3 regions of the Geodermatophilus sp. SYSU D01186 genome follow, and region 2 is predicted to be linked to each of the others. Evidence: riboswitches for the same ligand, from Rfam matches in the RefSeq annotation. Region 2 holds a riboswitch; each other region holds the start of a gene.
The links. A riboswitch is a leader RNA that binds a small molecule or an ion and turns the genes downstream of it on or off. The one in region 2 is predicted to bind S-adenosylmethionine.

Region 1: linked by a shared signal. The riboswitch ahead of thrC (threonine synthase) and the one ahead of ACI784_RS06595 (GNAT family N-acetyltransferase) in region 2 are both predicted to bind S-adenosylmethionine.
Region 3: linked by a shared signal. The riboswitch ahead of ACI784_RS03865 (bifunctional o-acetylhomoserine/o-acetylserine sulfhydrylase) and the one ahead of ACI784_RS06595 (GNAT family N-acetyltransferase) in region 2 are both predicted to bind S-adenosylmethionine.

The regions. Positions count from the first base shown of each region.
Region 1 is NZ_JBJGYW010000051.1:1,796-11,906, reverse strand. Features, by position in the region: gene ACI784_RS23755 (DUF3263 domain-containing protein) at 1-45, shown strand, start outside; gene ACI784_RS23750 (LytR C-terminal domain-containing protein) at 651-1,826, shown strand; gene ACI784_RS23745 (alpha/beta fold hydrolase) at 1,937-4,789, shown strand; gene ACI784_RS23740 (ABC transporter permease) at 4,786-5,700, shown strand; gene ACI784_RS23735 (HAD family hydrolase) at 5,743-6,564, opposite strand; SAM riboswitch class I at 6,625-6,753, shown strand; gene thrC (threonine synthase) at 6,766-8,067, shown strand; gene ACI784_RS23725 (cold-shock protein) at 8,270-8,470, shown strand; gene groL (chaperonin GroEL) at 8,756-10,111, shown strand, end outside.
Region 2 is NZ_JBJGYW010000006.1:79,961-90,071, forward strand. Features, by position in the region: gene ACI784_RS06565 (SDR family oxidoreductase) at 1-1, opposite strand, end outside; gene chrA (chromate efflux transporter) at 96-1,559, opposite strand; gene ACI784_RS06575 (hypothetical protein) at 1,594-1,851, opposite strand; gene ACI784_RS06580 (chromate resistance protein ChrB domain-containing protein) at 1,871-2,302, opposite strand; gene ACI784_RS06585 (Chromate resistance protein ChrB) at 2,299-2,790, opposite strand; gene ACI784_RS06590 (FAD/NAD(P)-binding protein) at 2,835-4,772, opposite strand; SAM riboswitch class IV at 4,989-5,101, shown strand; gene ACI784_RS06595 (GNAT family N-acetyltransferase) at 5,413-5,946, shown strand; gene ACI784_RS06600 (amino acid ABC transporter permease) at 5,943-6,920, shown strand; gene ACI784_RS06605 (amino acid ABC transporter ATP-binding protein) at 6,917-7,708, shown strand; gene ACI784_RS06610 (ABC transporter substrate-binding protein) at 7,831-8,808, shown strand; gene ACI784_RS06615 (hypothetical protein) at 8,829-9,008, shown strand; gene ACI784_RS06620 (ABC transporter substrate-binding protein) at 9,009-9,842, shown strand; gene ACI784_RS06625 (alpha/beta fold hydrolase) at 9,868-10,111, opposite strand, start outside.
Region 3 is NZ_JBJGYW010000003.1:231,236-241,346, reverse strand. Features, by position in the region: gene ACI784_RS03890 (amino acid ABC transporter permease) at 1-887, shown strand, start outside; gene ACI784_RS03885 (amino acid ABC transporter ATP-binding protein) at 884-1,657, shown strand; gene ACI784_RS03880 (zinc-binding dehydrogenase) at 1,737-2,783, opposite strand; partial or broken gene ACI784_RS03875 (hypothetical protein) at 2,774-2,896, shown strand; gene ACI784_RS03870 (hypothetical protein) at 2,980-3,117, shown strand; SAM riboswitch class IV at 3,195-3,310, shown strand; gene ACI784_RS03865 (bifunctional o-acetylhomoserine/o-acetylserine sulfhydrylase) at 3,354-4,646, shown strand; gene metX (homoserine O-acetyltransferase MetX) at 4,646-5,776, shown strand; gene ACI784_RS03855 (gamma carbonic anhydrase family protein) at 5,789-6,370, opposite strand; gene ACI784_RS03850 (uroporphyrinogen decarboxylase family protein) at 6,435-7,469, shown strand; gene gdhA (NADP-specific glutamate dehydrogenase) at 7,491-8,840, opposite strand; gene ACI784_RS03840 (NAD(P)H-hydrate dehydratase) at 8,918-9,808, opposite strand; gene ACI784_RS03835 (histidine phosphatase family protein) at 9,789-10,111, opposite strand, start outside.

The DNA.
Region 1 (10,111 bases), on a different contig from region 2:
CGTCGTTCGTCCCACGTCCTGGGCAACAGGGGCTCCGCCGTTTAGATTTGGTCACCGTGGGCAGGCACGCCGCGTCAGGCAGTGACATATCGGACCGGGGGACCGCCCCGGTCCCCCACGGGCGACGCCGTACGGACGGCCCGCCACCCCCGGTGGCGGCCGAGCCGGACCTGAGCGACCACCCCACGACGCCGGGCCGCAGCCGCGCCGACCGCCGGCGTGAGGGCCTCCTCGACGCAGGGGAGGACCCGGGCCGCCGCCGCCCGCCGTCCCGGCCGCTGCCCACGGCGGCGGCTGCTGCCCCGGGTGTCACCCCTCCGGCCTCCGGCCGCCCCGCGGCCGCCCCGTTCTCCGGCCGTCCCGCGGCCGCCCCGGCCTCCGGCCGTCCCGCGGCTCCGCCGGCGTCCGGGCGTCCCGGCGGCGGCCCGGTCGTCGGCCGGCCCGCCGCCCCTCCGGCCGCCACCCGGTCCGCTGCCCCCCTTGCCGGCCGGTCCGCCGCCGCGCCGGCCGGTCCTCCCGCCGCACCGCTCCCGGGTCCGGCCGCGGGACGCTCCGGCGCCACCCCCGCGGCGGCGCGCGCAGCGGCCCCGGCGCGTCCGGTGCCCCCGCCGGCCCGCCCCCGGCCGGCCGAGCCGGCGCCGGAGACCCGCGTGCGGCTGCCCCTGCCGCCGGCGGCGTCGGCACCCGCCGCCCCCGCGGCGCCGCGCACCACGGTCGCGCCGTTCCAGGCGGTCCCCCGGCCCGACCCCTCCCCGGACGAGCCGGCGTCCCCGGCCGGCCGGCCGCGTGAGGAGCGGGCGGAGCGCCGTCCCGCCGCGCCGACCGGCCACCCCGCCGACGCCGACCCCGTCGAGCCGTCGTCCCCGCGGCCGTCCCGGGGCGACCGGCCGGCCGCGGCCTCCGGCCCGTCCGACGCCGCGCCCGGCTACCGCGACTGGACCAGCCCGTCCCGCACCCGGGACGCCGCACCGCCGCCGGCCACCGAGGCCATCCCCGACCGGAACCCGGTCCGGGAGCAGGCCGGGAGCGGGGCCGGCCGGACCCCCGCGCCGGCCACCGAGGCCATCCCCGACCGCAACGCCGACCGTCGCGACCGGGCCGACGACGAGCGTGGCCCGCAGGCCGACACCGACCGCCACCGGGGCCCGGACACCGGCACCGACACCGGTGTGGTGGGCGGCCGGGCCGCCTTCCGCGCCGAGCGTCAGGCCGCCGAGGCCGAGCGCCGCAAGGCCGCCCGCCGCAGCGGCGGCGGGTCGACCGCCGCCCGCCTCGACGACGCCGACGGCGAGGGCCGCCGCGGCTCGGGGGTGCGCCGCGCCGCCGCCGGTCTGCTCGCCGTGGCCGTCGTGGCGCTGCTCGTGCTCGGCGTCTACTCCTTCGCGGGCTCGGACCCGCAGGAGACCTCGACCGACCGGACCGCCTCGGCCGCCCCCTCGTCGACGGCCGCCCCCGCCGCGCCGAGCTCGGCCCTCCCGCCGCTGGAGGTCGCGCCGCTGCCGCCGGCCGACGCCGCCCCGGCCGATCCGGTGCGCGCCCCCGTCACGGTCCTCAACGCCACGGGCGTCACCGGCCTGGCCGCCGACGTCGCCGCGGCGCTCGGGGCGCAGGGCTGGGAGTCGCCGGGGGTGGGGCAGTACCAGGGCGGCGACGTCGCGGTCACCACCGTCTACTTCACCAAGGGCGACGGGACCCAGCGGCAGGCCGCCGTCCAGCTGGTCGAGCAGTTCCCGCAGATCACCGGGCCGGTGGAGCGCTTCTTCGAGGTGCCGGACGTCGCCGTCCCCGGCCTGGTGGTGGTCACCACCGGCGAGTGGCGGCCCTGAGGCGGCTGCGCGGCGCGCCGTCCCGGAACACCGGGACGCCACCGTCCGTTGGCCGCTCCGTGCGTCCCCTCCGCGGGCCCGCGCGTCCCCGCCCGCGCTCCGGCGCCCGCGTGACGCTCGCCGCCCTGCTCACCCCGCTGCTCTCCGGCATCCTGCTCGTCGCCGCACCGGCCGCGCCGGCCGCCGCGGCGGAGGACGTCAGCACCGAGGAGGCGCGGGTCCCCTCGGGCGCGGGTGCGGACGCCGTCGAGCTCGACACCACCGTCTACGTGCCGGCCTCCGCGACCGCGGACGAGCCCGCGCCGGCCGTCGTCCTCGCGCACGGCTTCGGCGGCAGCAAGGACTCCGTCGCCGACGACGCCCGCGACCTCGCCGGCCGGGGCTACGTCGTCCTCACGTACTCCGCGCGCGGGTTCGGGGCCAGCACCGGCCAGATCGGGCTGAACGACCCGCGCTTCGAGGTCGCCGACCTCTCCACGCTGCTCGACCGGCTGGCCGAGCGCGACGACGTCCTCCTCGACGGGGACGGCGACCCGCGCGTCGGCGTCGCGGGCGGTTCCTACGGCGGGGCGCTGGCCCTGCTCGGCGCCGCCTACGACGACCGCGTCGACGCCATCGCCCCGCAGATCACCTGGAACTCCCTGACCACCGCGCTGTTCCCCTCGCAGGTCGGACAGGACGACGCCGGCACGGTCGCCGCCACCCCCGCCAGCACGGACGCCGGCGTGTTCAAGCGGGTCTGGGCCGGCCTGTTCTTCAGCATCGGCGGCGCCCCGTCCGGTGGCCTGGCCGCCGCGCTCGGCGGCGACGACGCGGCGGCGGACGGCGCCCCGGCGGACGCCGGGACGACGGCGCTGCCGGTGGACCCCGCCTCGGCCGACCCGGCCGCGGTGCAGCAGCTGCTGACCTGCGGGCGGTTCCGCGCCGACATCTGCGCCGCCTACCAGACTGCCGCGGCGACGGGCACGCTGACGCCGGAGATCGCCGCCGCGCTGGACCGCAGCAGCCCCGCGACCGTGCTCGACCGCATCGACGTGCCCACCCTGCTGGTGCAGGGCACCCGCGACTCGCTGTTCGGCCTCGACCAGGCCGACGCCAACGCCCGCGGCATCGCCGCCACCGGCGCCCCGGTCAAGGTCGTCTGGTACGCCGGCGGCCACGACGCGCAGGCATCGGAGCGCACGACCGAGCGGCTGCGCGAGCAGGTGGCCGGCTGGTTCGACCGGCACCTGCGCGACGGCGACGACCCCGCCCGCGGCCCCGACCCCGGCACCGGCTTCGAGTTCCCGGAGCCGACCGGCGTGGGCAGCGGCCTGACCGTCCAGGGCGGATCGCAGACCGTCACCGCCGACCGCTACCCGGGGCTGAGCGGCTCGGCCGCCGCCGACCGTCTCCCGGTCGCCCTGGACGGCGGCGTGCAGCCCGTCGTCACCCCGGCCGGCGGGTCGCCGTCGGCGCTGACCACCTACCCGGGGCTCGGTGCGGTGACCGCGGCGCTCGGCGGCACGACCATCGAGATCCCCGGCCAGGCCGCCGCCTTCGACAGCCGGCCGCTGGACGAGGCGGTGGAGGTCGTCGGCGCGGCCACCGTCGACCTCGCCGTCGCGGCGCCGTCGGGCACCGCCACGCTGTTCGCGAAGCTCTACGACGTCGGCCCGGACGGCGGCATGACGCTGCCGTCGGGGCTGGTCGCGCCGCTGGCGCTGACCGGCCTCTCGGCCGACCCCACCGCGCCGACCACGGTGCCGGTGACCCTGCCGGGGATCGTGCACCGCTTCGAGGCCGGGCACACGATGCGCCTGGTGGTCTCCTCCACCGACCAGGCGTTCGCCCTGCCGGCGGAGTCGGCCGTCTACTCGGTCGCGCTGGCCGGCGGGGACGGCGCGGCGCTCGCCGTCCCGCAGGTCCAGGCGCAGGCCGACGGCGTCGGCGGCACGTCGCGCTGGTGGGTGCTGCTGGGCGTGCTCGCGGGGCTCGGCCTGCTCGGCTGGGTGGCGGCGGTGCTGTGGGGCCGCCGCCGGCGCCGCCGCGTCTCGGCGGTCGAGCCCGACGGTGAGGACGTGCCACTGCGGTTCACCGGCGTCACCAAGGCCTACAAGGACGGCTTCGTCGCCGTCCGCGACCTCTCCTTCGAGGTGCGCCGCGGCCAGGTGCTCGGCCTGCTCGGCCCCAACGGCGCCGGCAAGACGACGTCGCTGCGCATGCTCATGGGCCTGATCCGGCCCACCGAGGGGCGGATCAGCGTCTTCGGCCACGCGGCCGGGCCCGGCGCGCCGGTGCTCTCCCGGCTGGGCTCCTTCGTCGAGGGCACCGGCCTGCAGCCGCACCTGTCCGGCCGGGACAACCTGCGCCTGTACTGGGCGGCCACCGGCCGGCCGGCGGAGGACGCGCACATGGAGGAGGCGATCGAGGTCGCCGGCCTCGGCGCGGCCATCGACCGCCCGGTCCGCCGCTACAGCCAGGGCATGCGCCAGCGGGTCGCGATCGCCCAGGCGATGCTCGGCCTGCCCGACCTGCTGGTGCTCGACGAACCGACCAACGGGCTGGACCCGCCCCAGATCCACGCCATGCGCGAGGTGCTGCGCTCCTACGCCGCGACCGGCCGCACGGTGATCGTCTCCAGCCACCTGCTCAGCGAGATCGAGCAGACCTGCAGCCACGTCGTCGTCATGGCCAAGGGGCAGAAGATCGCGCAGGGGACGGTCGAGGAGATCGTCGGCGTCGGTGGCGCGGTGCTCGTCGGCCTGGCCGACGACGCCGACACCGACCGGGCGATCGCCGCCCTGGAGGCGCTGCCCGGGGTGACCGCCGGCCGCACCGACGAGGGGCTGGTGGCCGAGCTGGACGGCACCAGCCGGGCACGGGCGCTGCAGGCCCTGGTGGCCGAGGGCATCGAGGTCGACCAGTTCACGCCGCGCCGTCGGCTCGAGGACGCCTTCCTGGCGCTGGTGGGGGAGTCATGACGACGCAGCGAGCGGCGGAGGACCTGGCCCGGTCGGCCGTCCCGGCCGAGGGCCACGTGCAGCCCACCGGGGCGGTGGCCGGCTACCGGCCCGAGCGCACCCTGCGGCTGTCGGTCGAGCTGCGGCGGCAGTTCAAGCGGCGGCGCACCATCGGCGTCCTCGCGCTCATGGTGGCGCTGCCGCTGGTCCTGATCGCCGCCCTGCAGCTGGGCGCCAGCGAGGAGGCCGCGGAGAACGACCGGCTCAACCTGGTCGACGTCGCCACGTCCAGCGGGCTGAACTTCACCCTGTTCGTGCTCTTCGCGACGACGAGCTTCTTCCTGGTCGTCGTCTACGCGCTGTTCTTCGGCGACACCGTGGCCGCCGAGGCGCAGTGGGGGTCGTTGCGCTACACGCTGGCCACCCCGGTGCCGCGCATGCGGCTGCTCCGGCAGAAGTGGTACGCGGCGCTGGTGCTGTCGGTCGGCGCCCTGCTGACCCTCGTCCTGGTCGGGCTGGTCGCCGGCGGCATCGCGTTCGGGTTCGAGGCCATCCAGACCCCGGTCGGGGTGACCCTGCCGCAGGGGGAGGGGCTCCTGCGGCTGGCCGGCATGGTCGGGTACCTCGCCGTCCACCTGCTGGTCGTGGGCACCCTGGCGTTCTGGTTCTCCACGATCACCGACGCCCCGCTGGCCGCCGTCGGGGGCGCGGTGTTCACGATGTTCGTCTTCGCGATCCTCGACCAGGTGGAGCAGCTGGGCTCGATCCGGGACTGGTTCCCCACGGCGGAGGAGTTCGCCTGGACCGACCTGCTGCAGACCCCGGTCGACTCGGGGGACCTCTTCCGCGGCGTCGTCCAGTCGCTGGTCTACGCGGCGGTCTTCACGGCGCTGGCCTTCCGCCACTTCGCCCGCCGCGACGTCACCTCCTGAGCGGAGGCTGGGAGCGCAGGAAACCTGCGCTCCCAGCCTCCGCTAGAGGCTCGCGCGGACGGCCTGGGCCCAGCCTTCGCCCATCGGCGCGTCGGTGACGGTCACGTTGGGGACGGCGGCCAGCAGGTCGGCCATCCCGTCGACCGTGGCCCCGTTCGCGGTGATCCACAACCGCTCCACCGCCGGCGCCATCTCCAGGTCGCTCACGCTGTCGCCGATCGCCACCGCGTCGGCGGGGGTGAGGCCGCGGCGCTCGAGGTCCCAGGCGATCGCCGCGCCCTTTGAGATGCCGCGCGGCATCAGGTGGTAGACCCGCGGCGGCAGCGCCTCGGGCGCCAGGGTCATGCGGCCCGTCGCCGGGATCGAGCCGTTGTCCTTCAGCGTCAGCCAGCCGGCTCCCATCGCGGCCAGCTCGGCGTCCACCGCCAGCGGGTCGACCCGGCCCCGCAGCAGCGCGTCGGTGCGGTGGGTGGTGTGCCAGGGCGCGTGCCACTCCAGCCGGCCGGCGTGGCGGGCCAGCAGCGTGTCGACCACGCCCAGCCGCTCCATCACGTCCATCGGGGCCTGGTCGGCGTACTCCGCGGGCAGGTCGCCGGTGAGGTGGTGCACGCTGCGCCCGGCGTCCCAGCTGACCACCGAGCCGAGCTCGGCGATCGCGCCGTCCGCGGCGAAGATCCGCGCCGCCTCCACGACCTGCTCGTAGGTCCGCCCGCTCACCAGCACCAACTCCACCCCGGCGCGGTGCAGGTCGAGCAGCGCGGTGGCCGGCGAGGCGGTGAGGTCGCGGCTCGCGGTGTGCCAGAAGGAGCCCCGCGGGCCGACCATCGTGCCGTCGAGGTCGGTGTAGACGACGCGCGTGCTCACCGGCCCATCCTGGCCCGGCCCCCTGGGGCGCTGCCCACGTGGGTAGAGTCGACGGCGTTCCACTCATCCAGAGGGGCAGAGGGACACGGCCCGACGAAGCCCCGGCAACCGCCGTCTGTGCGCTCGCACAGCGGAAGGTGCCAATTCCGTCCCACCCGGCTCGACGGCCCGGGGTGGGGAAGATGAGGAGGTAGTCGTCGCATGACCCTGACCGCTCCCGGTTCCGTCCAGGCCGACTCGTCCGGCGGTGGCCCGATCCCGCAGAACCCCGCCCGCGGGCTGGTGTGTCGCAACTGCGGCGCCACCTTCGGCCTGATCGCCGAGCACGCCTGCGCCGAGTGCTTCGGCCCGCTCGAGGTCGACTACGACCCGGCGGTGATGCGGGCGGTCACCCGGGAGCAGATCGAGGCCGGCCCGCAGAACATCTGGCGCTACGTCGCCCTGCTGCCGGTGGGCCACGACCCGGCCTCGCGCGTCTCGCTGGACCCGGGCCTGACCCCGCTGGTGCGCGCCGACCGGCTCGCCGCCGAGCTGGGCCTCACCGGCGGGCTCTGGGTGAAGGACGACTCCGCCAACCCCACTCACTCGTTCAAGGACCGCGTGGTCAGCCTCGCCGCCACCGCCGCCAAGAAGCTGGGCTACACCAAGATCGCCGCTGCCTCCACGGGCAACCTGGCCAACTCGGTCGCCGCGCACGCCGCCCGCGTGGGGCTGCCCTCGTTCGTCTTCATCCCCGCCGACCTGGAGCCGGGCAAGGTGGTGCAGTCCGCCGTCTACGGCCAGACGCTGGTCGCCGTCGAGGGCTCCTACGACGACGTCAACCGGCTGACCAGCGAGCTCGCCGAGACCGACGAGTTCGAGGACACCGCGTTCGTCAACCAGAACGTCCGGCCCTACTACGCCGAGGGCTCCAAGACGATGGGGTACGAGATCGCCGAGCAGCTCGGCTGGCGGATCCCGGCCCAGGTGGTCATCCCCATGGCGTCCGGGTCGCTGTTGACCAAGGTGGACAAGGCCTTCCGCGAGCTCACCGCCGCCGGCATCGTCGAGGCCTCCGAGTGGACGATCTTCGGCGCCCAGTCGGCCGGCTGCGACCCGATCGCCACCGCCTTCGACAACGGGTGGGACGTCGTCAAGCCGGTGAAGCCGACCGGCATCGCGAAGTCGCTGAACATCGGCAACCCCGCCGACGGCCCCTACGCCCTCGACGCCATCCGCCGCACCGGCGGATCGGTGGGCCGGGTCGGTGACGAGCAGATCGTCCAGGGCATCCGCGACCTGGCCCGCACCACCGGCGTCTTCGCCGAGACCGCCGGCGGGGTCACCGTCGCGGTGCTGCGCCAGCTGGTCGAGGACGGCCGGCTGGACCCGGCCAAGGAGACCGTCGTCCTCAACACCGGCGAGGGCCTCAAGACCCTCGACCCGCTCGAGCCGGTGGTGGGGCCGACGCACGTCGTCGAGCCCTCGCTGAAGTCGGTGCGGGCCGCGGGCCTCATCGGCTGACCGCGTAGGGTCGGCACCGTCCGGGTCGGTGGGTGTCCCCCGATCCGGGGTGACGCGTGCGTGAGTTTGCTCTCACCACGCGTTTCGTGCTGTACGTTCTCCCGCGGTTTCAGTTCCACGTTCGTGTTCGGCGGGCGGAAGAGCTAGACCCGGCCTCCTGGTTCGCGGGGGTCGTCCGCACGCACGAAACGTGGGAGCACACGTGGCACAGGGCACCGTGAAGTGGTTCAACGCCGAGAAGGGCTTCGGCTTCATCGCCGTCGACGGCGGCCAGGACGTCTTCGTCCACTACTCGGCCATCCAGATGGACGGGTACAAGAGCCTCGACGAGGGCCAGCGGGTCACCTTCGAGGTCGTCCAGGGCGAGAAGGGTCCGCAGGCCGACGCCGTCCGCGTCGCCTGAGAACCACCGCGAGACACACGGAGGCCCGGTCACCCTGCGGGGGGACCGGGCCTCCGTCGTCCTCCCGGATCCGCGGGAACAGCGGCCTCCTCCCCACCCGTTCTTGCACTCGGCAGGGGCGAGTGCCAGACTCTCGATTGGCACTCGACAGTGCCGAGTGCCAATCAGGTCGGATGCGGTGAGGCGCTGGTGCGCGGGCCGACGGAGTGCCCGCACCACCGGTGTCGTCCGTCGCGGGCGCCGAACCCGGCCGTGCAGCGATCCATGCATGGAGGACATCACCACATGGCCAAGATGATCGCCTTCGAGGAAGAGGCTCGCCGCGGCCTCGAGCGGGGCATGAACACCCTCGCCGACGCCGTCAAGGTGACCCTCGGCCCCAAGGGCCGCAACGTCGTCCTCGAGAAGAAGTGGGGTGCCCCCACCATCACCAACGATGGTGTGAGCATCGCCAAGGAGATCGAGCTCGAGGACCCGTGGGAGAAGATCGGCGCCGAGCTGGTCAAGGAGGTCGCCAAGAAGACCGACGACGTCGCCGGTGACGGCACCACCACCGCCACCGTGCTGGCCCAGGCGCTCGTCCGCGAGGGTCTGCGCAACGTCGCCGCCGGCGCCAACCCGATGGCCCTGAAGAAGGGCATCGAGAAGGCCGTCGAGTCGGTCACCGAGTACCTCCTCTCGACCGCCAAGGACGTCGAGACCAAGGAGCAGATCGCCGCCACCGCGTCGATCTCCGCCGCTGACCCGGCCATCGGCGAGCTCATCGCCGAGGCGATGGACAAGGTCGGCAAGGAAGGCGTCATCACCGTCGAGGAGAGCAACACCTTCGGGCTCGAGCTCGAGCTCACCGAGGGCATGCGCTTCGACAAGGGCTACATCTCGCCCTACTTCGTCACCGACGCCGAGCGCATGGAGGCCGTCCTCGACGACCCGTACGTGCTCGTCGTCAACAGCAAGATCAGCTCGGTGAAGGACCTGCTCCCGCTGCTGGAGAAGGTCATGCAGTCGGGCAAGCCGCTGGCGATCATCGCCGAGGACGTCGAGGGCGAGGCCCTGGCGACCCTGGTGGTCAACAAGATCCGCGGCACCTTCAAGTCCCTCGCGGTGAAGGCCCCCGGCTTCGGTGACCGCCGCAAGGCCATGCTGACCGACATCGCCATCCTCACCGGGGGCCAGGTCATCAGCGAGGAGGTCGGCCTCAAGCTGGAGTCCGCCGGCACCGAGCTGCTGGGCCGCGCCCGCAAGGTCGTCGTCACCAAGGACGAGACGACGATCGTCGAGGGCGCCGGCGACAGCGACCAGATCGCCGGCCGGGTCAACCAGATCCGCGCCGAGATCGAGAAGTCGGACTCCGACTACGACCGCGAGAAGCTGCAGGAGCGCCTGGCCAAGCTGGCCGGTGGCGTCGCCGTCATCAAGGCCGGTGCCGCGACCGAGGTCGAGCTCAAGGAGCGCAAGCACCGCATCGAGGACGCGGTGCGCAACGCCAAGGCCGCCGTCGAGGAGGGCATCGTCGCCGGTGGTGGCGTCGCCCTGGCGCAGGCCACCGCCGTCGCGTTCGACAAGCTCGAGCTCGAGGGTGACGAGGCCACCGGTGCCAACATCGTGCGCGTCGCGCTCGAGGCGCCGCTGAAGCAGATC
Region 2 (10,111 bases):
TGCGGGGTCCTCCGATACGGGCGGGATGGCGAGGGAACGCCATTGCACGTCGGCGAACCCGGCGGGCGGCAGCCCTGTTCCCGCCGGGCGGGAGATCACCCGACCGGCAGGCCCGCGAGGCCCGCGGCCAGGCCCAGGACGGCGCAGACGCCGAGCGTGCGCAGCACCGACCACTTGACGCGGAACAGCAGCACCGCGGCCACCAGGGCGATGGCCAGGGGCACCGGCCGCAGCGTGCTCGGCTCGGGCAGCTCCAGGTGCAGCGGCCCGCGGTCGACCCCCACGGTCTCCGAGAACAGCGTGTGGACGGCGAAGTAGACGCCGAGGTTGGCGATCACGCCGACGACCGCGGCGGTGATGCCGGCCAGCGCGGCCGACAGCGACCGGTTGCCGCGCAGCCGCTCCATGTACGGGGCGCCCAGGAGCACGAACAGGAAGCTGGGCACGAACGTCACCCAGGTGACCAGCAGCGAGGCCAGCACGGCGGCCACCCAGGGGTCCAGGTCGCCGGGTGCGCGGTAGGCGCCGAGGAACGCCACGAACTGCACGACCATGATCAGCGGACCCGGCGTCGTCTCGGCCAGCGCCAGCCCGCGCACCATCTCCCGCGGCCCGAGCCAGCCGTAGACGGCCACGGCCTGCTGGGCGACGTAGGCGAGCACGGCGTAGGCGCCGCCGAAGGTGACCACCGCGGCGCCGGAGAAGAACAGCCCCTGCTGGGTGAAGACGCTGTGCGTCCCGGTGAGCACCGCGGCCGCCGCGACCGGGACACCCCACACGAGCAGCCCGACGAGCAGCACCGTGAGGGTGCGCCGGGTGGTGGGGGTCTCGTGGTGCAGCACGTCGTCGGAGATCACCGGCGTCGGGCCGGCGTCCGGGCCCTCGGCCGGTTTCTTCTGCGGCAGCGCGGACGGCCGCCAGCGGCCCAGCCCCCAGCCGGCGAGCCCGGCGGCCGCGACCACGACCGGGAACGGCACGCCGAACAGGGAGAGGGCCAGGAACGCCGCCACGGCGATGACCACCAGGGCACGGCTGTCCAGGGCCCGCTTCGCCACCCGCACCACTGCCTGCGCCACGATCGCCAGCACCGCGGCCGCGAGCCCGACGAAGACGGCGGTGACCGCGGTGGCGGTGCCGAAGGCGACGTAGACGGCCGAGAGCGCCAGGAGCGCGACGACGCCCGGCAGGACGAACAGCCCGCCGGCGACCAGGCCGCCGCGGGTGCCGTGCAGCAGCCACCCGACGTAGGTGGCCAGCTGCTGCGCCTCCGGGCCGGGCAGCAGCGTGCAGTAGTTCAGCGCGTGCAGGAACCGCTTCTGGCCGATCCAGCGCTTCTCGTCGACCAGGGTGCGCTGCATGACCGCGATCTGGCCGGCCGGGCCGCCGAAGGTCTGGAGGGAGATCAGGAACCAGGCACGCACGGCGGTCCGGAACGGCACCACGCTCTGCGCGTGCGGCCGCGTCGGCGCCGGGGTCACGGGCGCCGACGTGGCCACGTCGGCGGGCTCCGGGACGGTGGGCGGTTCGGTGCGCGGCCGGGGCCGTGCCTCGCGGGTCATGGACGTCCTCGTCTCGTGTGCGGGCGGGGGCGGCTCAGCGCGGAGGAGGACCGCATCGGCCGGGCTGGTCGGGGGCGGCGTCGGGGTCCTCGGGCAGCAGCAGCCCCAGACACAGCAGGAGCAGACCCGTGCCGGCGGTGTAGGCGGCGAAGACCAGGCCGGGGTCGAGCCCGACGGCCGCGGCCAGGCCGAGGCCGAGCAGGACACCGCCGACGACCTGGACGTACGCGCGCGCCCGGCTGCGGTGGACGTACACGGTGACCGAGAAGCCGTGGTCGGCGGTGCTGCGCATCAGGTCCTCCGACGGAAGGTCAGGCCGGCTCGCGGCCGAGCAGCAGGCGGCGGCGGTGGTACTCGTACAGCCCGTCGAACAGCGGACCGGCGACGGCGAGGGTCTGCTCGTCGGTGCCGGTCATCGACAGGCCGCGCAGGAGGACGTCGAGACCCGGCGCCTCGGGCGCGTCGAACCGCCCGTCGTCGAGGTCGGCCTCGTGCACCGCCTCGGCGACCCGCCACAGCACCGGGTCGGTGAGCTCGTGGCGGCGCAGGATGGTCTCGAACGAGCAGTCGCCGCCGTGGTGGCCGAGCTCGACCCCGCGCATGTCGAACGGGGTGGCGTCGGCGGGCACCTCGGCCGGGTCGGAGACGAAGACGAACACCGCCTCCGGGTCCAGGAAGCGGCGGATCAGCCAGGCACAGGCGGCGCGGTCGATGTGCACCCCGGCCCGGGTCGCCCACCTCACGGCGCCACCGCCACGTCGCCGGCCGCGGTGAGGGTCTGCAACGCGGCGGTCGCCTCGTCGCGCTCGGGCGGCGGGAAGAAGTCGCGCCGCCCGATCGCGCGGAACTCGGTGCGCAGCCGGCGCAGGGCCCGGGCGCGCTCTGCGGGATCGGCGTCGGCGGCCGCCCGGCACTCCGCCGCCAGCGCCCGGTACTCCTCCGCCCGTGCCGCGGCCATCCGCGCGGCGAGGGCCCGCTCCTGGGCGGCACTGCCCGGCCGCGCCACCCACAGCCCCGCCGTCCCGCCGGCCTCGAGGACGTCGTCGGCGAGCCACTCCAGCTGCTCACGGGTGCGGGCGTCGGCGGGCAGGGCGACCAGGCCGTCGGACAGCTGGGCCACGCCGAGCCGCCGCAGCCGGCGCCACAGCGTCGTCCGGGGACCGGAGGGCTCCCGCGGCAGCCGGTAGGACAGCAGCACCCACTCACCGGCCGGCGACGTCGGACGCTGCACACGGCGATGCAACCACGGTTGCAACGCCGTGTCGAGGGGGAGCGTCAGGCGGCCCCGGCGGCGAGGACGGGGACGACGGGCTCCTGCCCCGCGCCGGTGAGCGTGTGCCAGAGGTCGCGGGCGAGGGCGTCGTTCTGCCGGAAGAACGGCGCGTTGGTGCGCGGGCGGGCGAAGGCCGCGACCTGGGCGCCGGCGGTCCAGAAGCCGGCCGCCCGGATCGTCGGGTGCGGCTCCCCGGATGCCGTGACCACCCGCAGGTCGGCGTCGACGTCCAGCCGCCCGGTGCCGCGGACGCCGGCCGCGGCACCGGGGTCGGCGAGCACCCGCTCGCGGGCCTCACCGCGGCCCAGCAGGCCGGTGACGACGGGGTCCGGCGTGGCGGTGACGTCCGGCGACGGCACCCGCGCCTCGACCAGGGCGCGGGCCTCGACCACCCCGGGGCAGCTGGTGGAGTGCGCGCGGAAGACCCCGGCGTCCTCGTCCAGCACCACCTCGACGCCGGCGCCGAGGAAGTGCAGCACGCCGGCCTCCGACAGGGCGAGCAGCTCCTCCAGCCGCGGGCCGGGAGGCCCGCTGGCGAGGTAGCTGAACAGGTTCATCCACCAGCCGGCGAGGTCCTCGGACTCCGCCCGCGGCGTCAGCCGCCGCGCCGCCGCCAGCGCGGCGATGGTGCCGTGGCACTGCAGCAGGGCGGTGAAGACGGCGGCGTCGGTGCTGAACCGCGGGTCGGCGGCACGGTCGAGATCGGCGCGCACGTGCCGGCGCACCGCGTCCTGCAGCGCCTCCGGCTCGGCGAACCACCGGCCGGCGAGCGGGCGGTCCAGCGCGGCCAGGTCGAACCGGTCGACCAGGTCGGGCACGGCGCGGGCCACCAGCGTCCGCTCGGCGCGCGGGGTGGCCGCCGCGACGTACGCCTCGGCGAACTCCTCCCACGGCATGGCGGTGCGCTCGGGGAAGGCCCGGAACAGCTCGGTGTAGTGCGCCCAGGCGAGGTCCCGCTCGATCAGCGGCGCGAGGTCGGCCCGCAGGTCCAGCCGCCGGGACGGGCCGAACGCCTCGTCGACGGCGGCGAGGGTGAAGAACCGCAGCGGCACCGGCGGGCCGGCCCACGTGTACCCGAGCTTGGACCGGTAGGGGACGCCGCGCCGCGAGCCCACGTGCAGCACCGGCTCCCGCCCGGAGGGGTGGTAGCGCAGCCGGCCGTCGTCGTCCCGGGTGAACCGTCCCCCGCGGCCGCTGGTGAGCAGCACCGCGAGGTCGACGAAGGCCAGGCCCGCCCCGCGGACCAGGACGTCCTCCCCGGGCGCCAGCGCGGACAGGTCCAGGTCGGCGGTGTAGCCCGTGGGCACGTAGGTGAGGCCGTGCCGCTCGGCGCGCTCCGTCGTCGACCGCTCCGCCGCCGTGGGCCGCGCGTCGAGGTGCCCCTGGGCCAGCACGACGGCGTCGGCGGCCAGCTCGGCGCCGTCGGCCAGCCGCACCCGGGTGCCCGCGGGGGTGTCAGCCACGTCGAGCACACGGGTGGCGTGCAGGTGGACGTCGACCCAGGGCGCGGCAGCGGCGACCACCGTGTCGAGCACCCAGCCGAGGTAGGCGTTGACCAGCGGCCGGGAGGGGAAGGACGACGGGGTGAGCCCGCGGGCCTCGCGGCCGACCGGGTCGTCGGCCGGGCGGTGCCGGGCGACGTCGCACACCCACTGCCACAGCGTGGCGCCCTCCCCCACCGGGCCGTCGACCACGACCGAGGGGTCGGGGAGGACGGTGACGTCGCCGACGAGCGAGTTCGCCCACAGCAGGGCGGGCTGCGCGGCGCGCCAGACGCGACCCCCGCCGGGCGGGAACGGGTCGACGAGGTGGACGTGCAGGCGCCGGCCGGCGGAGAGCTCGGGGGCGGAGGCGACGAGGCGTTCGAGGACGCCGATCGCGGTGGGGCCGGCGCCGACGACGACCAGGGTCGGGGCGCGGAGGGGGTCGGGGCGGGACATGCGGGGGCGCTCCAGTGCCGGGAGGACGAGGGACGGGCGGGTCAGTCCTCCGGACACAGGGCGCTGCTGGTGCGGAGCAGGTCGACGTGCCGACGCTGTGCGAGCTCCGATCGGGTCACGCCCCCTCCTCCTCCTGGCCGGTGCGGTGTCTCACCAATGTCTACCAAACCGATCGGGATTGACGGATATGACATCCGGTGCCTATCGTCCCGGCCAGGTCCTGAGTGCCAGCACACAAGCCCCGGCTCGCTGGCCGGCAACCCTCCGCTGCGACGGGGTGCCCCGGGTGACGACCTGGCCGACGCATCCCGCGTCGGCAAGTCCGCAGCCCTCCCGGGCTCTGAACGAGGAGCACGCCCCCGTGAGCACCGCCGGCACGCCGAGCGTGCGCGACCTCTCGACCGACCTCGTCGGCCGACCGACGGTCGACCTCCTGCGTACCGACAGCGCGCTCTGTCGCTGACGCATTCCCCCTCCTGACCGGTTCCCCGGTCCCGCGGCCCCGCCCGCTCCTGCCCACCGCCTTCCCGCGGTGCCGGCGGCGTGCCCGCGCACCCCCACCCGCTCGTCCCCTGGGAGCACCCCGCATGTCCCGCACCCCCCTGCCCAGGCGCCTCCGGCCGGACACGGAGGTGACCGCGTGACCACCTCCACCGGCCTGCACGTGGTCCGCGTCCACCCGCACGACCCGCTCGCCGCGCCGCTGTTCGCCGAGCTCACCGTCGAGTACGACACCCGCTACGGCGACCTCTTCGGCGGCGCGGCCGCGGAGATGGCCCGCTTCCCCGCCGAGCAGTTCCTCCCCCCGGACGGCGAGCTCATCCTGGTGCTCGAGGACGGCGTCGCGGTCGCAGGCGGCGCCTACCGCCGGCACGCCGACCCCGGCACCGCCGAGGTCAAGCGGATGTGGACCGCCGCGGCCCACCGGCGCCGCGGCCTGGCCCGGCGGGTGCTCGCCGAGCTCGAGGCGCGCGCCGCCGCCCGCGGCTACACCCGCATGTACCTGACGACCGGCCCGCGCCAGCCCGAGGCCAAGGCCCTCTACCTGGCCGCCGGCTGGACCCCGCTGTTCGACCCGGCCGTCCCGCGCCCCACCGACCTGGCCACCCTCCGCACCCTGCCGCCCGGCGAGCTCGGCTACGCCTTCGACAAGCCCCTGGGAGACCCCGAATGACCGCCGTCGTCCCCCGCCCTGCCGCGGACACCGCCGCACCACCGCCGACCGGCACGCCCTACGACCAGCTCAGGGTGGTGCCCGCCCGGCACCCCGGCCGCTGGGTGGCCACCGCCGTCGTCGCCGTCCTGCTGGCGATGGTGGTCAACTCGCTGGTCACCAACCCGCGGTGGGAGTGGGACGTCGTCGCCGCGTACGTCACCGAGGAGTCGATCGTCCGCGGCGTCTGGACAACGATCCAGCTGACGCTGATCACCGCGGTCCTGGGCTTCGCGCTCGGCACGGTGCTGGCGCTCATGCGGCTGTCCCGCTCGCCGCTGCTGCAGGCGGTCAGCTGGGGCTACACCTGGGTGTTCCGCTCGGTGCCGCTGATCCTGCAACTGCTGCTCTGGTACAACCTCGCCTACCTGTACCAGACACTGGACCTCGGCATCCCGTTCGGCCCGTCCTTCGCCAGCGTCGAGACCCTCTCGCTGATCGACAAGTTCGGCGCCGCCGTCCTCGGCCTGGGCCTGCACCAGGCCGCCTACTCCGCCGAGATCGTCCGCGCCGGCATCCTGTCGGTCGACCAGGGCCAGCTGGAGGCGGCCGCCTCCCTCGGCATCCCGCGCCGCCGGCAGACCACCCGCATCGTGCTGCCGCAGGCCATGCGCTCGATCGTGCCGACGGCGGTCAACGAGGTCATCGGCCTGTTCAAGGGCACCTCGATCGTCTACGTGCTGGCGCTCGGCGAGCTCTTCTACACCGTCAGCGTGATCTACGGCCGCACCCAGCGGGTGCTCCCGATGCTCATCGTGGCCGCCGTCTGGTACGTCGTCCTGACCACGGTGGTCACCGTCGTCCAGTACCACGTCGAGCGGTACTACGCCCGGGGCGCGGTCCGCACGCTGCCGCCGACACCGCTGCAGCGGCTGCGCGCCAACCTCACCGCCGGTCTCGCCTGCGTCTCCTCCACCCGCGAGGTGTCCCGGTGACCGCCGCGGCCGTCCGGCCCGGCCGGGTCGAGGTGCACGGGGTGCACAAGTCCTTCGGCACGCTGGAGGTCCTGCACGGCGTGGACCTGGTCGTCGAGCCCGGCAGCGTCACCGTGGTGCTGGGCCCGTCGGGCTCCGGCAAGTCGACGCTGCTGCGCAGCATCAACCACCTGGAGAAGGTCGACCGCGGCTTCGTCGCCCTCGACGGCGAGCTCGTCGGCTACCGACGGCGGGCCCACCGGGACGGCGAGCGGCTGCACGAGCTCCAGGAGAAGGACCTGCTGCGCCAGCGCACGCGGTTCGGCTTCGTCTTCCAGGGCTTCAACCTCTTCCCGCACCTCACCGCGCTGGACAACGTGGTCGAGGCGCCGGTGTCCGCGCAGGGCCGCCGCCGGAGTGAGGTGGAGGCCGAGGCCCGCGAGCTGCTGGCGCGGGTGGGCCTGGCCGACAAGGCCGACGTCTACCCCCGGCAGCTGTCCGGCGGCCAGCAGCAGCGCGTGGCGATCGCCCGCGCGCTGGCGATGCGGCCGGCCGTCCTGCTGTTCGACGAGCCCACGTCGGCGCTGGACCCGGAGCTGGTCGGCGAGGTGCTCGGCGTCATCGAGGACCTCGCCCGCACCGGGACGACGATGATCGTGGTCACCCACGAGATCGGCTTCGCCCGCGAGGCCGCCGACCAGGTGGTCTTCATGGACGCCGGCCGCATCGTCGAGACCGGCCCGCCCGAGCGGGTCCTCGACGACCCGCAGCACGAACGGACCCGCGCCTTCCTCGCCAAGGTCCTCTGACCCCACCCGAACCGCAATCCAATCCAAGCCCCACGCCTCCACGGCCCCCTGTAGGGGCCCGCCGCGAGCCCGCGAGCGGTGGGGGGCAGGGGGTCCTTCGAGCCTGCCCGAGGAGAACCATCGTGACCCCCCGTACCCGACGAGCCCGCCTCGTCCGCGTCCTGGCCGCCGTGTCCCTGCTGGCGCTGGGGGCGTGCAGCAGCTCTGCGGAGATCGAGGAGCAGGCCCGCGCCGACGAGGGTGGCGAGCGCACCTCCCTCACCGTCGACACCAGCCCGGAGCAGGACCGCATCCACACCGCCCCCGACGAGGAGGCCATCGCGCTGCTGCCCGAGGGGGCCTTCCCGGACGACGTGCTCCGGGTCTCGGTGACCCAGGGCGCGGTGCCGCTGGCCTTCTTCGCCGACGACAACCAGACCGTGATCGGCAGCGAGACCGACATCGCCACCCTGGTCGCCGACGCGCTCGACCTGGAGCTGGAGCTGGTCGTCAACGACTGGTCCAACTGGCCGCTGGCCACCCGGTCCGGCGAGGTCGACGCCACCATCTCCAACGTCACCGTGACCGAGGAGCGCAAGCAGCTGTTCGACTTCTCCTCCTACCGCGTCGACCAGCTCGGCTGGCTGGTGGAGGCCGACAGCGACCTGCAGATCGACGAGGCCGCCGACATCGCCGGGCTCACCGTCGGCGTGGGCTCCGGCACCAACCAGGAGCAGATCCTGCTCGCCTGGGACCAGCAGAACACCGACGCCGGCCTGGAGCCGGTCACCATCGACTACTACGAGTCCTACAACGACGCCGTGCTGGCCCTGCAGTCCGGCCGGCTGGACTCCTACGTCGGCCCCAACGCCATCGCCGCCTACAGCGCCGCGGTCTCCCCGGACGACGTCGCGGTCGCCGGCACCGTGAACGGCGGCTGGCCCGACACCGCGAACATCGCCGTCGCCACCGCCAAGGGCAACGGCCTGGCCGAGGCGTTCACCGCCGCGCTGAACTCCGCCATCGAGGACGGCAGCTACCAGGAGGTCCTGGACCGCTGGGGCCTGGGCGCCGAGGCGGTCGACCGCGCCGAGACCAACCCGCCCGGCCTGGGCGCCTGAACCCCGCGAGGAGATCCCCGATGACCCGTACCCGCACCCGTCGCAGCCGTCCCGCCGCGCTGCCCGTGGCCACCGCCCTGACCCTGTCCACCGTCGTGTTCCTGTCGGCCTGCACCAGCTCCGCGGAGATCGAGGCCGACCAGCGCGCCGACACCGCCGCGGCCGCCGCCGAGGCCGGCGAGACCACCTCGGTCCTCTAGGTGGACACCAGCGCCGCGCAGGCCGGCCGGGTCCACACCGACGAGGACCCCGACACCGCCGCGCTCGTGCCCGCCGACATCGCCGAGGACGGGAAGCTGACCGTCGGCGTCGTCGGCACCGGCGAGCCGCCGCTGGGCTTCCTCGCCGACGACAACAGCACCGTCGTCGGCAGCGAGGTCGACATCGCCTCGCTGGTCGCCGAGTCCCTCGGCCTGGAGCTCGAGGTGGTGAACGTGGCCTGGGAGCAGTGGCCGCTCGGCGTGCAGAGCGGTGACCTCGAGGCGGTGTTCAGCAACGTCGGCGTCAACAACGAGCGGCTGCAGCTGTTCGACTTCGCCACGTACCGCCAGGGCGTCATGGCGTTCACCGCGAAGCCCGGCAGCGGGCTGTCGATCGCCGGCGCCGAGGACATCGCCGGCCTCACGATCGCGGTGGGCTCCGGCACCAACCAGGAGCGGATCCTGCTGGACTGGAACGCGCAGAACGAGGCCGCCGGGCTCGAGCCCGCGCAGCTGGAGTACCACGCCAACGCCGCCGACGCCCTGCTGGCGCTGCAGTCGGGCCGGATCGACACCTACCTCGGTCCGAACCCCAACGCCGTCTACCAGCAGTCGGCCGGGGACGTCGAGATCGTCGGCACGGTCAACGCCGGGTGGCCCGACACCACCTACGTCGCGGCCACCACGCTCAAGGACAACGGCCTGGTGGACGCCGTCGAGGCGGCGCTGCAGCACGTGTTCGAGGACGGCACCTACGCCCGGACCCTGCAGCGCTGGGGCCTGTCCGACGAGGCCGTCGACGAGCCGGTGGTCAACCCCGCCGTCGGCTCCTGAGCCACCCGGTGCCGGCCGGGCGGCGTCAGTCGCCCGGCCGGCACCGGTCCAGGAACCGCAGGATCGCGTCGTTGACCGCTTCCGGCCGGTCCTCGTGCACCAGGTGCGACGCGCCCGGCACCGTCAGCTGCTCCGCGCGGGGCAGCAGCGTCGCCAGCCACCGGCTGAGCCCCCGCACGACGGCCGGGCTCCGGGCACCGGTGAGCAGCAGCGTGGGCACCTCCAGCCTGCGGAGAGCCGGCTCGGGCAGCGGCGGGAAGCCCGCCCGC
Region 3 (10,111 bases), on a different contig from region 2:
GCCGCTGGATCGCCGCCGTCGTCATCGCGGTGCTGGTGGCGATGTTCGTCCACATGCTGGCCACCAACCCGGTGTTCCAGTGGGACTTCATGCTCGACAACATGTTCACGCCCCCGGTCCTCCGCGGGGCGCGGACGACGCTGATCATGACCGTCCTCGCGATGGTCCTCGGCGTCCTGCTGGGCATCGTGCTGGCGGTCATGCGCCTGTCGCCCAACCCGATCGTCTCGGGCGCGGCGTGGGCCTACATCTGGGTCTTCCGGGCGATCCCGCGGATCGTCCTGCTGTTCTTCATCGCCAACCTCGGCGCCCTGTACGCGACCTACGACCTCGGCATCCCCTTCGACCGGCAGCTGATGGACCTCTTCGGGTTCGAGGGCGACCTGCGCTTCCTCGGCCTGGACGGCAACCAGATCTTCGCCGGCTTCACCGCGGGGCTGCTCGGCCTGGCGCTGTCGGAGGGCGCCTACATGGCCGAGATCGTGCGGGCCGGCATCCAGTCGGTCGACCCCGGCCAGGCGGAGGCGGCCAGCGCGCTGGGCCTCAGCCGCGGCAAGACGATGCGCCGGATCGTGCTGCCGCAGGCGATGCGGGTGATCATCCCGCCGACCGGCAACGAGACGATCGCGATGCTCAAGGACACCTCGCTGCTGCTCGCGGTGCCGGTGACCAGCGAGCTGAACTTCCAGCTGCGGGCCATCGGCAGCCGGACGTTCCAGATCATCCCGATGGCCGTGGCCTCGATCCTCTGGTACCTGGCGCTGACGAGCCTGCTCATGGTCGGCCAGTACTTCCTGGAGAAGCGGTTCAGCCGCGGCTTCGGCGCGCGGGAGACCCGGGCGCAGCGGGCGGCGCGGGAGGCGCGTGAGGTGGGGAGCTCGAAGTGACCGCGAACGGGCAGGCGATGGTGAAGGCCGAGGGTGTGCGGAAGTCCTTCGGCCACGTGGACGTGCTCAAGGGCATCGACCTGGAGGTCCGGCCGGGCGAGGTGGTCTGCGTCATCGGCCCGTCCGGCTCGGGGAAGTCGACGTTCCTGCGCTGCATCAACCACCTGGAGAAGATCGACGCCGGGCGGCTGTGGGTCGACGGCTCCCTCGTCGGCTACCGCGAGAGGGGCGGCAAGCTGCACGAGCTGCGCGACCGCGAGGTCGCCGCGCAGCGCCGCGACATCGGCATGGTGTTCCAGCGGTTCAACCTGTTCCCGCACAAGACGGCGCTGGAGAACGTGATCGAGGCGCCGACGCAGGTGAAGGGCGTGCGCAAGGAGGCCGCCCGGGCCCGCGGCATCGAGCTGCTCGAGCGGGTGGGCCTCGGCGAGCGGGTGCACAACTACCCGAACCAGCTCTCCGGCGGCCAGCAGCAGCGGGTGGCGATCGCCCGGGCGCTGGCGATGGAGCCCAAGCTGATGCTCTTCGACGAGCCGACCTCGGCGCTGGACCCGGAGCTGGTCGGCGAGGTCCTCGACGTCATGCGCGGCCTGGCCGAGTCGGGCATGACGATGGTCGTCGTCACCCACGAGATGGGCTTCGCCCGCGAGGTCGGCGACACCCTGGTCTTCATGGACGACGGCGTCGTCCTGGAGGCCGGGGACCCGAAGCAGGTGCTCACCGACCCGCAGCACCCCCGCTGCCGGGCGTTCCTCTCCAAGGTCCTCTAGGGGCGGGTCCTCCCGGCGCGGTCGGCCAGAGTGGCCACTTCGGCCGTTCCACGTGCGGCCGAAGTGGCCACTCTGGCCGTCAGAAGCGGGTCGCCACCGCGATGCCCGGCGCCCGGCCGACGTCGGCCAGCGCCGCGGCGGCGTCGTCCAGGGCCAGGTGGCGGGTGACCAGGCGCTGCGGGGCCAGCCGGCCGGCGGCGATGAGTCCGAGCAGCTCCGGATAGGCGTGCGCGGCCATGCCGTGGCTGCCCAGCACCTGCAGCTCGCGAGCGATGACCAGCTCCATGGGCACGGCCGGGCGGCCCTGCGCGGGAGGCAGCAACCCGACCTGCACGTGCCGTCCGCGCGGGCGCAGGCAGCGGACCGAGTTCTCGCAGGTGGCCGCCGCTCCCAGGGCGTCCAGCGACACGTGCGCGCCACCCCCGGTCAGCTCGGCGACCGTGGCCGCGACGTCCTCCGCCACCCCACCCGTCCCGCCGCCGTCCACCGTGTGCTCGGCACCCAGCGCGCGGGCGAGGTCCAGCGCCGCCGGGGAGACGTCGACGGCGACGACCCGGGCGCCGGCGGCCACCGCCACCTGCACCGCCGAGAGCCCGACGCCGCCGCAGCCGTGCACGGCGACCCACTCCCCGGCCCGCACCGCGGCGACCTGCACGACCGCGCGGAAGGCGGTGGCGTACCGGCAGCCCAGGCTCGCCGCGGTCACGTCGTCGAGCCCGTCGGGCAGCCCGACCAGGTTGACGTCGGCGGCGTCGAGGGCGACGTACTCCGCCAGCGACCCCCAGTGGGTGAAGCCGGGCTGCGTCTGGTGCGGGCAGACCTGGTGCTCCCCCGCGGCGCACTGCGGGCAGCGGCCGCAGGCGTTGACGAACGGCACGGTCACCCGGTCCCCGGCCCGCCACCGGCGCACGCCCGGCCCGACGGCCGCGACGGTGCCGGCCAGCTCGTGGCCGGGCACGTGCGGCAGGACGACGTCGGGGTCGTGGCCCTGCCAGGCGTGCCAGTCGCTGCGGCAGATGCCGCTCGCCCCCACCCGGACGACGACGCCACCGGGCGCCGGGTCGGGCACGGGCACCTCCTGCACGGTCAGCGGGCCGCCGAAGGACTCGAACACCAGTGCGCGCACGCGGGCAGCCTGCCGCACCGCCGGTCCAGGCCCGAGACGAGGCCGACAAGCGGCGGCCCGCGGTGATCGTGAGCAACGACCGCGCCAACGCCGCGGCCGCACGCTCGGGCCGTGGGGTGGTGACCGTCGTCCCGGTGACCAGCAACACGGCCCGCGTCTTCCCCTTCCAGACCGTGTCACCGGCTCGCGGGACCGGTTGCGCGTCGACTCGAAGGCCCAGGCCGAACGGGTGCGCTCCGTCGCGATCGAGCGCATCGGGCCGGCCCTGGGCCGCGTACCGGGCGAGCTGATGGCCGCGCTCGACGACGCCCTGCGCCTGCACCTCCAGCTGTAGCGGGGCCGGCCCGGGCACCGCCCACGTGCTGAGACGGGTGTTCCTCGTGGTGGAGTGGCTGCCTAGGATCGCGACTGGCTCACGAGAGGCAGTGGAAAGCACCTGGCTGGCTGCCCGGCAACCTCGACTCCGTCCGAGGTGCTCCAGGGGAAGAGCCGGCCCGACGGCGCCCGCCGCCGGGCAAGGACGGAGGTCCCCGTGCGCCGCGGGGTCTCCCGACGAGAGGAGACCGGCGCATGACCGACCCGCAGAGCTGGAGCTTCGAGACCCGGCAGATCCACGCCGGCACCAGCCCCGACCCGACGACCGGGGCCCGCGCGCTGCCGATCTACGCCACCACGAGCTACCAGTTCCGCGACGCCCAGCACGCCGCCGACCTGTTCGCGCTGGCCGAGATGGGCAACATCTACACGCGGATCATGAACCCGACGCAGGACGCGCTCGAGCAGCGCGTGGCATCTCTGGAGGGCGGCGTCGCGGCGCTCGCGGTCTCCAGCGGGCAGGCGGCGGAGACCCTCGCGATCCTCAACATCGCCGAGGCCGGCAGCCACGTCGTCGCCTCCGCCTCCCTGTACGGCGGCACCTACAACCTGCTGCACCACTCGCTGCCGAAGCTGGGCATCACCGTTTCCTTCGTCGAGGACCCCGACGACCCCGAGAACTGGCAGTCGCTGGTGCGGGAGAACACCAAGGCGTTCTACGCCGAGACCATCGGCAACCCGAAGGGCGACGTCCTCGACATCAGCGCGGTGGCGGAGATGGCGCACCGCAACGGCGTCCCGCTGATCGTCGACAACACCATCGCCACGCCGTACCTCATCCGCCCCATCGAGTTCGGCGCGGACGTCGTCGTCCACTCGGCGACGAAGTACCTCGGCGGGCACGGCACGGCGATCGCCGGCCTGATCGTCGACGCGGGCACCTTCGACTGGACCGGCGGGAAGTTCCCCGGCTTCACCGAGCCCGACCCGACCTACCACGGCGTGGTCTACGCCGACCTCGGTGCGCCGGCCTACGCGCTCAAGGCCCGGGTGCAGCTGCTGCGCGACCTCGGCCCGGCGATCTCGCCGTTCAACGCCTTCCTGGTGGTGCAGGGCATCGAGACGCTGTCGCTGCGCATGGAGCGGCACGTGGCCAACACCCAGCGGGTCGCGGAGTTCCTCGAGGCCCACGACGCCGTCGACCGGGTCAACTACCCGGGCCTGGCCTCCTCGCCGTGGCACGCGGCCCAGCAGAAGTACGCGCCGCGCGGCGCGGGCGCCGTCCTGACCTTCGAGCTGCACGGCGGCGTCGAGGCCGGCAAGCGGTTCGTCGACGCGCTGGAGCTGCACAGTCACGTGGCCAACATCGGCGACGTGCGCAGCCTGGTCATCCACCCGGCGTCGACGACGCACTCGCAGCTGACCCCGGAGGAGCAGCTGACCACCGGCGTCACCCCGGGCCTGGTGCGGCTGGCCGTCGGCCTCGAGGGCATCGACGACATCCTGGCCGACCTGGAGGCCGGCTTCCGCGCCGCGAAGGAGGCCTGATGGACGGCGGGGCCCCGGTCGGGCAGGTCGCTGCCCCCTGGGCCCCGCCGCACCCCGGTGGCTGGCGGGACGGCGACCCGGCCGGGGACCGGCGCTTCCTCGACCTGCCGGGGCCGTTCGCCCTGGAGCGCGGCGGGACCCTCCCCGCGGTGCGGGTCGCCTACGAGACGTGGGGCCGGCTGGACCCCGACGGCGGCAACGCCGTCCTCGTCGAGCACGCGCTCACCGGCGACAGCCACGTCGCCGGCCCGGCCGGGCCGGGGCACCCCACCCCGGGCTGGTGGGAGGGGCTGGTCGGCCCGGGCGCGCCGCTGGACACCGACCCGCTGTTCGTCGTCTGCGCCAACGTCCTCGGCGGCTGCCAGGGGACCACCGGCCCGTCGTCCACCGCACCGGACGGCGCCCCCTACGGGTCCCGCTTCCCGGCCGTCACCGTGTCCGACCAGGTGCGGGTGGAGGCGGCGGTCGCCGACGCCCTCGGCATCGGCCGGTGGACGGCGGTGCTCGGCGGCTCGATGGGCGGCATGCGGGCGCTGGAGTGGGCGGTCGCCCTGCCCGAGCGGGTCGGGGCGCTGCTGTTCCTGGCCTCCGGGGCCGTGGCGACCGCCGACCAGCTCGGCACCCAGACCACCCAGCAGGCGGCGATCCTCAGCGACCCCGCGTGGGCCGGCGGCGACTACCTCCCCGGCCCCGGCCCGGTCGCCGGCCTCGGCGTCGCCCGGCGGATCGCGCACCTGACCTACCGCAGCGCGCTGGAGCTCGACGCACGCTTCGGCACCACCGTCCAGGACGACGGCCGCTACGCCGTCGCCTCCTACCTCGACCACCACGCCGACAAGCTGGCCCGCCGCTTCGACGCCGGCAGCTACGTGGTGCTCACCGAGAGCATGAACCGGTGGGACGTCGGCCGCGGCCGGGGCGGGGTCGAGGCGGCCCTGTCGCGGGTCACCGCGCGCGCGGTGGTGGCCGGCGTCGACACCGACCGGCTCTACCCGCTCGCGCTGCAGCAGCAGGTGGCCGACGGCCTCGGCGTCCCCTTGCAGGTGATCCCGTCGCCGTACGGGCACGACGGCTTCCTCATCGAGATCGACGCCGTCGGCGCGCTGGTGCGGGAGCTGCTGGGCACCTGACGCGCCCGCCTCTCAGTCGGCGAAGTCGTCCCCCGGCACCGCGCCTGCGGGCGGCAGCGGCTGGCGGACCACCGGCCGCACCCGGCGCGCCGCGGGCAGTCTGTCGGTGTAGCTGGCGGCATTGCCGCGGATGTGGGCGAGGTCGTCGTCGGTCGCCTGGCGGATCACCTTCGCCGGGATGCCGGCGACCAGCGAGCCCGCCGGCACCTCGGTGCCCTGGGTGACGACCGCACCGGCGGCGACGATCGACCCGGACCCGATGTGCGAGCCGTTCATCACCACGCTGCCCATGCCGACCAGGACGTCGTCATCGACCCGGGCGCCGTGCAGCACCACGTTGTGGCCGACGGTGACGCCGCGGCCGATCACCAGGGGGAAGCCGGGATCGGAGTGCAGCGTGCAGCCGTCCTGCACGTTCGAGCCCTCGCCGATCTCGATGACCTCGTGGTCGGCCCGCGCGACCGCGCCGTACCAGATGCTCGATCGCGGGCCCATCGTCACGGCCCCGACGACGACCGCCGTCGGTGCGACGAAGGCCTCCTCGTCGATCTTGGGGGCGCCGAAGTCCAGCTGTGCGATGTAGTTCTCGGCCACGAGGGTCAGCACAGCACAGTGGGGCCGTGCGCGCAGCGTCCGGACGCACGGCAGACTCCACCGCATGGTCGCCGCGCTGCCGCCCCTGCCCACGTCCATCGTCGGGAGCCTCCCGCAGCCCGGCTGGCTGATCGACCACGACAAGCTGGCCCACCAGTTCCCCCCGCGGGTGCGCGCCAAGGAGCTGTGGCGGGTGGCCCCGGCCCAGCTGGAGGAGGCGCAGGACGACGCGACGCTGCTCGCCGTCCGTGCGCAGGAGGAGGCCGGGCTCGACATCCTGACCGACGGCGAGCAGCGCCGGGAGTCCTACTCCAACCACTTCGCCACCGCGCTGCACGGGGTGGACGTCGACGACCCGGGCACCGTGCTCAACCGCTCGGGGCAGCCGATCCCCGTGCCCCGCGTGGTCGGTGACATCACCCGCCGCGAGCCGATCCAGGCCCGCGACGTGCGGTTCCTGCGCGCGGCCACCGACCGGACGGTGAAGATCACGCTGCCGGGGCCGTTCACCATGGCCCAGCAGGCCCAGGACGACCACTACGGCGACGACCGGGCGCTCGCCCTGGCCTACGCCGACGTCGTCCGCGCGGAGATCGCCGACCTGTTCGCCGCCGGCGCCGACATCGTGCAGATCGACGAGCCGTGGCTGCAGGCGCGTCCCGAGGTCGCCCGCCGCTACGGCGCCGAGGCGGTCACCCGCGCCGTCGAGGGCGCCGCCGGGCCGGTGCACCTGCACCTGTGCTTCGGCTACGCCGCGATGGTCTCCGAGCGGCCGGAGGGCTACTCGTTCCTCCCCGAGCTGGCCGACACCCCGGTCGACGCGGTGTCGGTGGAGACCGCCCAGTCGCACCTGGACCCGGCCCAGCTGCGGCCGCTGCGCGGCAAGGGGATCGCCCTCGGCGTGCTGGACCTGTCGACCCCCGAGGTGGAGACGCCGCAGGTCGTCGCCGACCGCGTGCGCCGCGCGCTGGACGACGTCGACGTCGAGCGGCTGGTGCTCACCAGCGACTGCGGCCTCAAGTACCTGCCCCGCGCGTCGGCCGAGGGCAAGATGCGCGCCCTGGCCGATGCCGCCAGCCTGCTGCGCGCGGAGCTCTGACCGCGGGGCCCGCTGCCCGCCTCACACCAGTCCGTGGGCGTGCACCGCCTCGGCCACCTCGAGGAAGCCGGCGACGTTCGCGCCCAGGACGAGGTCGCCGGGCGAGCCGTACTCCTCGGCCGTGGCGGAGCAGCGGGCGTGGATGTCGCGCATGATCGCCTCCAGCCGCGCCTCGGTGTACTCGAAGGTCCAGCGGTCGCGGGAGGCGTTCTGCTGCATCTCCAGCGCCGAGGTCGCCACCCCGCCGGCGTTGGCCGCCTTGCCCGGGGCGAAGCCGATCCCGGCGTCGCGGAAGACCCGCACGGCCTCCGGCGTCGAGGGCATGTTCGCGCCCTCGACGACGTACCGGCACCCGTTGCGGGCGAGGACCGCGGCCGCGTCGCCGTCCAGCTCGTTCTGCGTCGCACTGGGGACGGCGATGTCGCAGGGGACGTCCCAGATGCGGCCGCCCGCGACGAACGACGCCGTCGCCACCCGCTCGGCGTAGTCGCTGATCCGCCCGCGCTCGACCTCCTTGACCTGCTTGAGGACCTCGAGGTCGAGGCCCTTCTCGTCGACGACGAAGCCGGTGGAGTCCGAGCAGGCCACGGCCGTACCGCCGAGCTGGTGCACCTTCTCGACGCCGTAGACCGCGACGTTGCCCGACCCGGACACGACGACCCGCTTGCCGTCGAGGGACTCCCCGCGGGCCCGGAGCATCTCGTCGGCGAAGAAGACCGCGCCGTAGCCGGTCGCCTCGGGGCGGACCAGCGAGCCGCCCCAGCCCAGGCCCTTGCCGGTGAGCACGCCGGACTCGTAGCGGTTGGTGATCCGCTTGTACTGCCCGAACAGGAAGCCGATCTCGCGGGCGCCGACGCCGATGTCACCGGCCGGCACGTCGGTGTACTCGCCCAGGTGCCGGTACAGCTCGGTCATGAACGACTGGCAGAAGCGCATGACCTCGGCGTCCGAACGGCCCTTGGGGTCGAAGTCGGAGCCGCCCTTGCCGCCGCCGATGGGCATGCCGGTGAGGGCGTTCTTGAAGACCTGCTCGAACCCGAGGAACTTGACGATGCCCAGGTCCACCGACGGGTGGAAGCGCAGGCCGCCCTTGTAGGGGCCCAGCGCGGAGTTGAACTCCACGCGGAAGCCGCGGTTGACGTGCACCTCGCCGCGGTCGTCCTGCCAGGGCACGCGGAAGATGATCTGCCGCTCCGGCTCGCAGATGCGCTGCACGGTCTTCATCTCGGCGTACTCGGAGTGCCGGTCCAGGACGACGGCGAGGGACTCCAGGACCTCGCGCACCGCCTGGTGGAACTCCGTCTCGCCGCGGTTGCGCCGCAGCACCTCGTCGTAGATCGCCTGCACCGTCGCAGGAACCTCGCCGCTCACCGCTGCCTCCTCCGGTCGCCGTCCGACCCCCGCACGCTACGGAGACGGTCGGGCGCTCCGGACGGCGGCCCCCGGCGTCAGGCCTCGAGCTCGCTGAGCACCCGCGGCACCTCCGGCGGCAGCTCCCGGGCCAGGAAGCCCAGCCGGCCCACCGACGCGGCCAGCCGCTCGCCGGCCCGCCCGTGCAGGAAGGAGGCCCACACCGCGGCCTGCTCCGGCGGGGCACCGCGGGCCAGCAGCCCGGCGGTGATGCCGGCCCGCACGTCGCCGGCCCCGGACACCCCGAGGCCGGCCAGACCGCTGTCGTCCTGCCACAGCCGGCCGTCGGGCGCGGCGACCCAGGACGTCGCGCCGCCCAGCCCGACCACCCCGCGCGTCCGGCCGGCGAGCTCGGTGGCGGCACCGGCCGGGTCGTCGTCCACCTGCTCCTCGTCGACGTGCAGCGCGATGGCGATCTCGGTCGGGTTGGGGGTCAGCACCACCCGGCCCTCGAGGTGCCGCAGGCAGGCGTCGTCGGCCGTCACGCAGGCCAGCCCGAGGGCGTCGAGGGTCAGGCACCCGCGCACGCCGGACAGGAGCCGCTCCCCGAAGCCGCGGGCCTCCTCCGTGTCGGCCATGCCGGGGCCGATCAGGACGGCGTCCGCGGCCTCGACGAGCTCGCGGACCGAGTCGGCGGCACCGGCCCGGACGGCGCCGCCCCGGGTCTCGGGCAGGGCGCACACGCGCGCCTCGGGGAGGGCCGTGGCGACGAAGGGGGCCAGGGACGCCACGGTGGCCACCTGCAGCTTGCCCGCCCCGGCGCGCATGGCCCCGTGCGCGGCGAGCAGCACCGCGCCCGGCGTCTCGGTGCTGCCGCCGATGACCAGGACGGAGCCGCGGGCGTTCTTGCCGCCGGTCGGCTCGGGCAGCGGCCACCCGCGCAGCAGCTCGGGGCCGATGCGGGTGGGGTCAGGGCCGCGGTGCGGCATCGGGCTCCTCGGTGACCGGCTCGGCCTCGGCGGTGAGGTGGTCGACCTCGTTGAACGCCGCCAGCCGCAGGGAGCCGTCGGCGTCCATCTCGTACCGGGTCAGCGAGGCGTTGGCCACCCGGTGGTCGCGGTCGACGGCCAGCAGCTCCTGCTCGGTCAGCTCCTCGAGCACGTAGCGGAACACCATGATCACCGCCTGGTGGGCGACGACGAGGAGCCGGTCGCAGTCGTGCCGCAGCGCCTCGGTCGCCAGCAGGCTGCGCAGCCGCAGCGCGACGTCCGCCCAGCTCTCGCCGCCCGGTG